Regions from separate parts of the Paenibacillus sp. FJAT-27812 genome, predicted to be linked through region 2. Evidence: riboswitches for the same ligand, from Rfam matches in the RefSeq annotation. Region 2 holds a riboswitch; the other holds the start of a gene.

What was found. A riboswitch is a leader RNA that binds a small molecule or an ion and turns the genes downstream of it on or off. The one in region 2 is predicted to bind ZMP and ZTP.
Region 1: another riboswitch for ZMP and ZTP. It lies ahead of ADU23_RS03340 (bifunctional 5,10-methylenetetrahydrofolate dehydrogenase/5,10-methenyltetrahydrofolate cyclohydrolase); the one in region 2 lies ahead of rpiB (ribose 5-phosphate isomerase B).

Annotation. Positions count from the first base shown of each region.
Region 1 covers NZ_LIGH01000001.1:773,600-777,817, forward strand. Annotated here, with positions in the region: gene ADU23_RS03330 (ABC transporter ATP-binding protein) at 1-642, opposite strand, end outside; gene ADU23_RS03335 (ABC transporter ATP-binding protein) at 646-2,373, opposite strand; ZMP/ZTP riboswitch at 2,563-2,642, shown strand; gene ADU23_RS03340 (bifunctional 5,10-methylenetetrahydrofolate dehydrogenase/5,10-methenyltetrahydrofolate cyclohydrolase) at 2,705-3,547, shown strand; gene ADU23_RS03345 (sugar-binding transcriptional regulator) at 3,790-4,218, opposite strand, start outside.
Region 2 covers NZ_LIGH01000001.1:2,488,390-2,492,607, forward strand. Annotated here, with positions in the region: gene ADU23_RS10725 (L-threonylcarbamoyladenylate synthase) at 45-1,106, shown strand; gene ADU23_RS10730 (manganese efflux pump MntP) at 1,243-1,803, shown strand; gene ADU23_RS10735 (low molecular weight protein arginine phosphatase) at 1,845-2,423, shown strand; ZMP/ZTP riboswitch at 2,495-2,575, shown strand; gene rpiB (ribose 5-phosphate isomerase B) at 2,674-3,132, shown strand; gene ADU23_RS10745 (TIGR01440 family protein) at 3,149-3,754, shown strand; gene glyA (serine hydroxymethyltransferase) at 3,834-4,218, shown strand, end outside.

The sequences.
Region 1 (4,218 bases), 1.7 Mb from region 2:
TAAGGCAACGACCTTCTGGCCGGATACCGTCTCTTCAATAAAGCTGTTCAGACCGCCCAGCTCCTGCTGCTGGCCTTGGAACTGGCGCTTCGTAACTCTCGCGATTCTTTTCGATACAAAAACGATAAGCGGAATGACCACAAGCGCGACGAGCGTAAGCCAAACGTTTAAGAAGAGCATCATCGAGAAGGAGCCTATGAGCATAATGACGCTCGATATGATCTGGATCAAGCTTTGGTTCAGCGTATTCGTCACATTGTCGATGTCGTTCGTCGTGCGGCTCATCAGCTCGCCGTGATTTTTGCCGGCGAAAAAAGGGATCGGCAGCTTTTGCAAATGAATGAACAGGTTGTTGCGCAAGCTCCAAACCGTCCGCTGCGATACATCCGCTAGGAAGAAGGCTTGCAGCCAGCCAACTAAGCTGCCAGCCGCATATACCCCAAGCATAAGCAGACAGATTTGAAGCAGTCCGTCGTATTTCTTCGCAATAATATAATCGTCCAGCGCTGTGCCAAGCAGATAAGGGCCTGCAAGCGTAAGACCCGCGGCGGCCACCGTAAGGATGATGACCGTGATGAGTCTTGCTCGCTGCTGAACTAAATAAGTGCCGAGTTTTTTTAATGTCGATAGCGTATGATTCATCCTTTATGCTCCTTGCTGGGATAAGGCAATCCGGTTGTAAAGCTTGCTTTGCTGCAGCAGCTCCTGATGCGAGCCTATCGCCGTTATTTGCCCATCCTCAAGTACGATAATGCGATCTGCCTGCTGAACGGAAGCAATCCGCTGTCCGATAATAAGGCAGGTGCTGCTCTTCATCAGCGTTTGCAGCGATTTTCGGATGAGCTGGTCGGTGTTAAGGTCAACGGCACTTGTGCAATCGTCGAGAATGACGATTTTTGGCTTTAGCAATAGCGTGCGGGCAATGGATAAACGCTGTTTTTGCCCGCCTGATAGATTGACGCCTCGCTGTCCGAGTACGGTATCATAACCATGCTCCAGCTTCATGATGAACGCATGCGCCTCCGCAGCCTTAGCGGCCGCCTCGATCTCTTGCTGGCTGGCACCCGGCTTGCCGTAGCTAATATTTTCCGCAATGGTGCCGCTGAATAAATGCGCCTGCTGGAGCACCATGCCAATCTGGCTGTGCAGCTCCTGCGGAGCAATCTCGCTGATCGGATGCGAATCGATGCGCAGCACTCCCTCGGTAGGCTCATAAAAGCGCGGAATGAGGCTGACCAGCGTCGATTTGCCCGCTCCGTTCACGCCAACGATGCCGATCGTCTCGCCAGGCTCTACGGCAAAATGGATGTCGCGGAGAACCGCATTCTCGCTATCGCCGTCATAGCTGAAGCTCACATGCTCGAAGGAGATTCGGCCTTCATGTATTTGCTTAGGCTGTTGATCGAATTGCTGCTTAGTATCTTGATTCTCTCGCGGAAGCTCCAAAACCTCGTTAATGCGGTCCGCCGAAGCTTTTGCACGGGATATCGCCATCAATTGATTGCCAAGCCCCAAGGTAGAGAACAACAGCTGTGTAATATAAGTTAAAAACGCCGCCAGGCTGCCGACCGACAAAGCGCCCTGCTCGGAGAGCATTCCCCCGTACCATAAGGCAGCTACGATGCTGAAATTAAGAATGATCGACATAAGCGGCGTATTGAGCGCAACGATTTTGGCTGCTTTTAGGCTGGCCTTCAACAAATTCGAATTCGCTTCATTAAATCTTTCTTCCTCGTAATCCGACCGAACGAAAGCTTTCACTACGCGAATGCCGGACAAATTCTCTTGCATGACAGTATTCACCTGATCGAGCCGCTGCTGCATGATTGAGAATAAAGGAACCGTGATCCGAGTCGTAATGATTAGAAATAAGGCGAGCAAAGGGATCATCGCCAGAAGGATGACCGATAACCGCGGGCTGATCATGAAAGCCATCGTCAGGCTCCCGATAATAATAAACGTATCGCGCGCGAACACGCGGAGGATCAACAGCACAAGCCCCTGAATTTGCGTAACGTCGCCCGTCAGCCTTGTTACAATGGAGCCAGAGCCGAATCGGTCGAGCGACTTCAGCGATAGCGACTGGATTTTTTGGAACAGCTCCTGCCTTAAATCGGCACCAAAGCTCTGCGAGGCAATCGTCGCAAACACCGTGCAGCCTACGCCTGCGAGCAAGCCTATAAGGGCAGCAATCAGCATTTTGGGCGCGGTAGCCGCGATTGCTCCCATATCTCCAGCCATAATGCCGTCATTCACGATGCTGGCCATAAAGCGCGGCTGCAGCAGATCCATGCACACCTCCAGCAGCATGAACAGCGGTGCGAGCACTGCGGACAGCCAATATTTTTTCAGAAAACTAGCTAGCTTAAACACGGGGACACCTCCATCTACCGGCATTTTGCAAAACTGCAAATAAAGAGGGCTGCTCTTCAAGCGCCCTCCTGATGAAGTAATTATAGCATCCATCAACTTCCCTTCGCACTCCAATAACTGGAAATAAATTGCGTATCGCATCCGGCTCGTTTTTTCGATATATTGCTGTTACAATAGACGTAACAACAAAAAGCTGTGCGTGACTGGCGGAGCATGGGGAACCATGAGGAAGCGCATAGCAGCATTAGCCGTACGCCTGGGCAAAGGTAAGGGGACATTCCCCTTGCCTTTTTATGTTTTTCGACAACCATTCGAAGGAGCTGGGTAAACGATGACGGATAAACTTATTTTGGACGGGGCACGTGTCGCTGATGCAATTAAGGAGCAGTTGAAAGCAAGAGTGGAGGCGCTTGGCGCAAAGGGCATCGTTCCTTGTTTAGCTGCTATATTGGTCGGGGATGATCCTGCCTCTGAAACCTATGTTCGGATGAAAGGCAATGCCTGCAAGCGGCTCGGCATCGAGTCACGTCGCGTTCACTTGGATAAGTCCATCTCGACAGAGGACTTGCTTGACGTTATTTCGCAGTTAAATCAGGACCCGCTTGTACACGGCATTTTATTGCAGCACCCGGCGCCCCATCAGATCGATGAGCGTGCAGCTTTTGAAGCGATAAGCATCGAGAAGGATGTCGACGGCGTAACCGCGCTTGGCTTCGCTCAAAACGCTTTTGGTTACGCCGACTATCCTTCCTGCACGCCTGCCGCCATTATGGCGATACTCGATTATTACCAACTACCGATCGGGGGCAAACACGCTGTCGTCGTTGGACGCAGCCCGATTCTCGGCAAGCCGGTATCCATGATGCTGCTCAACCGCAATGCGACCGTTACCACCTGCCATTCCAAAACAGAGAATCTAGCTGACATGCTGCGGCTCGCCGATATCGTCGTCGCCGCGGTCGGCAAACCTGCGTTTATTCAAGGGGAATGGATTCGTGAAGGCGCAGTCGTGCTTGACGCCGGCTACAACAAAGGTAACGTCGGGGATGTCGACTACGAAGCCTGCCTAGCTAAGGCCAGTGCCATCACCCCAGTACCCGCAGGCGTTGGCCCCGTTACAATCGCTATGCTGCTGAAGCATACGGTTGATGCGGCGGAAAAGTCGGTACGATAAGGAAATAGAAGAGCTCTGTTGCAGCGTGTGCGTGCAATAGAGCTCTTTTTTTTGTGTGAGAGGGGGTAGTGATTGTGCAGCTATTGGGGGAGTACGTTCCGCTGCGCTGCACTTTCTGCAGCGTAGCGATTGATAGTTAGAGGCGTGTCTAGGATAGTCGGAATGAAGTGTTCCTTCTATAATACACGCCATGCAGGCGCGCTCGACATCACATTTCTAGCAAGCTAGAATCTATCCTTACTCTACAAATCACGCTCAAGCAAATACCTTGCCGTAAATTGATCTGTTATCAGCACGTTGGAGTAACCGCCGCGCAGCGCGCCATATATGCCATTCACTTTCTTGGCTCCGCCTGCTACCAGTATCGACTGCTCCTTTCGCCGCAGCTCATCCAGACTGATTCCGATCGTACGCCGGTTCAGCACTTCCGAGCATATGGCGCCTGCCGTATCGATGTAGCGTGAACAGATATCCCCTGCTCCCCGCTCATGAATAATTTTCAGATCGGTTTGAGTAAAATAATTCGCTTTAATCAATACGGAATCGTCGGTTGGCGCCCCTACAGTTACAACTGCAATATTAGACAGCTTCCCAAGCTCCAAAATATTGCGGATATGCCGATCCGACTCTATCGTTTGCTTCACAATTTCGTGATCAACAAGCGCAGGCAG
Region 2 (4,218 bases):
TGAATGGACAATTTAATTTTAGCGGCAAGGATTGAAGGATAAAGATGACGACAACTAATATATGGCGTGTAAAAAAGGCTGATGACAATCGGCTGCGCGAAGAGCTCGCACAGGCCGCATGTCAGCTGAAAGACGGCGGCGTAATTGCTTTTCCGACGGAGACGGTGTATGGACTTGGCGCGGATGCGCGAAACACAGCAGCCGTAGAGCGAATATTTACCGCAAAGGGGCGTCCTTCGGACAATCCCCTTATCGTTCATATCGCTCAGCGCGAGCAATTGAATGAGCTGGTGCTGCCATATCCGCAGCTGGCTGCGGATCTTATGGACCATTTTTGGCCGGGGCCGCTTACGATTGTGCTGCCTGTCCGTCCGGGCGTGCTTTCCCCGCTAGTGACGGCTGGCTTATCAACCGTGGGCATCCGGATGCCGGACCACCCTACGGCGCTTGCTCTGCTTGTGCAGGCGGGCTGCCCGGTTGCCGCGCCAAGCGCCAATCGATCCGGCAGGCCAAGCCCGACGCTTGCCGAGCATGTGCTGGAGGATCTAGATGGACGTATCGATGGTGTAGTTGACGACGGGCCGACGGGCGTTGGCTTGGAATCGACGGTGATAGAGCTGGTCGGCGACAAGGACATTCGGATATTGCGTCCAGGAGGCATAACGCTTGAAGCGCTGCAGCAGGCGGCGCCGGCTGCTGAAATCGACAGCGGCATAACAGAGGAGCCAGAGACGGCGCCTCGTTCCCCCGGCATGAAATATACGCATTATGCGCCGCAAGGGGAGCTGGAGCTTGTACAAGGCGATTCTGAAGCTGTCGTCGCGTACATTCAGGCGCAAGTGACAGCTGCGCGAGCGCGCGGCGAGATTACGGGCGTGCTCGCCTTTGAAGAACGTCTTGGCCGCTATGAGTCGGATACTGTGCTTTCATTGGGAAGCGAGTTAGAGCTTGATGCAGCAGCGCATCTGCTATACGCAGCCTTGCGTGAGTTTGACGGCGCAGGCGCGCAGCGCATATGGGCGGAGTGCTGCAGCATTCATGGCATTGGCGCAGCCTTGATGAACCGGCTGGCTAAGGCGGCGGGTAACCGAATTATTTTCGTATAGGCAGCTACAAGAAAAGCTTGGGTTTCACGTTATTTCCAGTCATTGAAAATTTAGCTTGGCACAGCAAATAGTATGTTTGTCCTCATGCCCGCATATGTTTGGTAAAGAATACAGGCGGACATGGGGGAGATTGACTGTGGTCGAAGCACATTTGCATGCCGGACAGCTGTTGACGCTGCTCATTATAGCGTTGGCGCTCGGTTTAGACGCGTTTTCACTTGGACTTGGCATTGGGCTGAAAGGTATTCGGCTGCTGGATATTTTAAAGCTCGGCATTGTGATTGCTCTGTTTCATGTTATAATGCCGCTTGCGGGCATATATACCGGGCAGTATGTAGGCGGCTTGCTTGGAGATGTGGCAACGACTGCAGCCGGTATTTTGCTAGTTCTGCTAGGCGGTCATATGGTTTATAGCTCGCTGCGCGGAGACGCGGTGCAGTCCTTTGACCATCGGTCCCTATGGGGCTTGCTGGTGCTTTCGCTAAGCGTCAGCATTGATTCCTTCTCCGTTGGCATCACGCTTGGCATGTTTGCAGCTAATTTGTGGACGACCATTCTGCTGATTGGTTTTTTTGGCGGGCTGATGTCGGTGCTGGGCTTAATGCTTGGGCGCAAAGTAAGCAACAATCTTGGTGAATATGGCGAAGCCATAGGCGGGGCCATTTTGCTCGTCTTTGGCATCTTGTTTATTTTTTGATGGACAGACACTTAGATTCGGGTAGAAAAGGAGTTGGCAGTGTGAAGCGTATTTTATTTGTTTGTACCGGCAATACATGCCGCTCGCCGATGGCGGAGGCTATGCTTCGCCGGATGGCTGCTCTGAGAAACATTACGGTTGCTGTACGTTCTGCGGGCATATCTACGATTGATGGGCTTCCGGTTTCGGCACATGCGGTAGAGACGCTTAGACAACGCGACATCGATCACAAAAGCACGTCGCTTGCGCTGACGAGCGAAGCGGTCGGCTGGGCGGATATAATTTTGACGATGACGGCAAACCATAAGCGCGGGCTTTTGCAATGGCATCCGGAGGCGATCGACAAAACCTATACGCTCAAAGAATACGCCAATCAGGACGCGCGCGTACTGGCTGATATCGAAGAGCTGGAGCGTCTATATTCAGAACTTCATATGAAGCAGGCGCTGGGGCAGCAGTTGACCTCCGCTGAGAGAAGCCGGCTGCTTGAGCTGGAGCGCCGTATACCAAGCTTCGACATCGTTGATCCATTCGGCGGCTCGTTGTCGGTTTACAGCACCAGCGCGAATGAAATTGAGGACGCGCTCGTGAAGCTGCTGGACAAGCTTTCGAAGAGGTAATTCCGCAATTGCCCAATGCGATATAGATTGATTTTTCACGAAGGTTCGGCTATTATAAAAGGACAATATACGGTTTCCGATGTAACTGGCGACGGAAGTGGGTAACCACGGTGGAGCATCGGAATATACGGCCGGTCGCCTGGGCAAAGAGCAGCATGCTATTCAGCATGTCTTGCTCTTTTTTCGTCTTTTTTTGCAAAAATAGGTATACTAGCACTGTGATGTATCATTTCGAAGGAGGTCTTTTGCGTTGAAAATTGCTATTGGTGCCGATCATGCAGGTTATCGTTTGAAGGATGAGGTCGTTCCTTTTCTTCAATCGCTCGGTCATGAAATTGAAGATGTTGGCTGCAGCTGCGACCAATCGGTTGATTATCCGGACTATGCATTGCCTGTATGCGACCTTGTTACGAGCGGCAAAGCAGAGCGCGGTATCTTGATTTGCGGGACAGGAATCGGCATGTCGATTGCTGCCAACAAAGTGCGGGGCATCCGCTGCGCGCTAGTAAATGATATGTTCTCGGCGAAAGCCACTCGCGAGCATAACGATACGAATGTATTGGCGCTTGGGGAGCGAGTTATCGGCCCTGGGATTGCGCTGGAGATTGTTCGGATCTGGCTTGAAACGCCGTTCTCAAACGGCGAGCGCCATGTTGGCCGGGTTAATAAAGTCAAGCAAATTGAAGAGCAATATATTAGCCAGTCCTAATTAGGGGGCCATCGCAATGAGTGAAAACATCCAATTACAGCCAGGAGTCATTGCAGAGCAAGTAGAGACGATTGTTCGAGAGCTGGTGTCCGCTGGCGGAATCGGTATGAGTCAGTTGCTTGTCATTGGTGTAAGTACAAGTGAAGTGCTTGGGCATCGCATCGGTACAGCAGGGACAACGGAGACGGCTGAGCAGATCTATGCAGGCGTGGAAGCTGTCCGCAGGGATATTGGTTTCATTCCGGCGTATCAATGCTGCGAGCATCTGAATCGCGCGCTCGTTATCGAGCAAGCTGCCGCTGAGCGTTATGGATTAGACATTGTAGGTGCGGTACCTGTGCCAAAAGCAGGCGGGTCGATGGCGGCATACGCCTATCGTCAGCTCGAGTCACCTTGTTTAGTAGAAGCTGTGCAAGCGCACGCGGGCGTCGATATCGGAGATACGTTCATCGGCATGCATTTGAAGAGAGTGGCCGTACCGGTTCGTCCGACGATTCGCCGCATTGGCGAGGCGCATGTGACGATGGCCGTTACAAGGCCGAAGCTTATAGGCGGTTCCCGTGCGGTATATGAGCTGGAGACGAATATAACGGCTGATCAAGCTGCTGGAACATGCGATTAGGTTACATTTTTGAGCCATAATGAGTTGATTTTTAACCATTTTAAAATACAGGCTATCTAACTTGAGGAGGAATACTGAAATGGAAAATTTACGCAAGCAAGATCCTGAGGTTCTAAAAGCGCTAGGCCTAGAGCTTGGCCGTCAACGCGACAATATCGAGCTTATCGCATCCGAGAACATCGTTAGCGAAGCGGTGCTCGAAGCAATGGGAAGCGTCCTGACTAACAAATATGCAGAAGGTTACCCGAGCAAGCGTTTCTACGGCGGCTGTGAGCATGTTGACATCGTTGAGGACATCGCTCGCAACCGTGCAAAAGAACTGTTTGGCGCTGAGCATGCGAACGTACAGCCACACTCCGGCGCACAAGCGAACATGGCTGTTTACCTAGCGGCTTTGCAGCCTGGCGACACGGTTCTTGGTATGAACCTGGCGCATGGCGGTCACTTGACGCACGGCAGCCCGG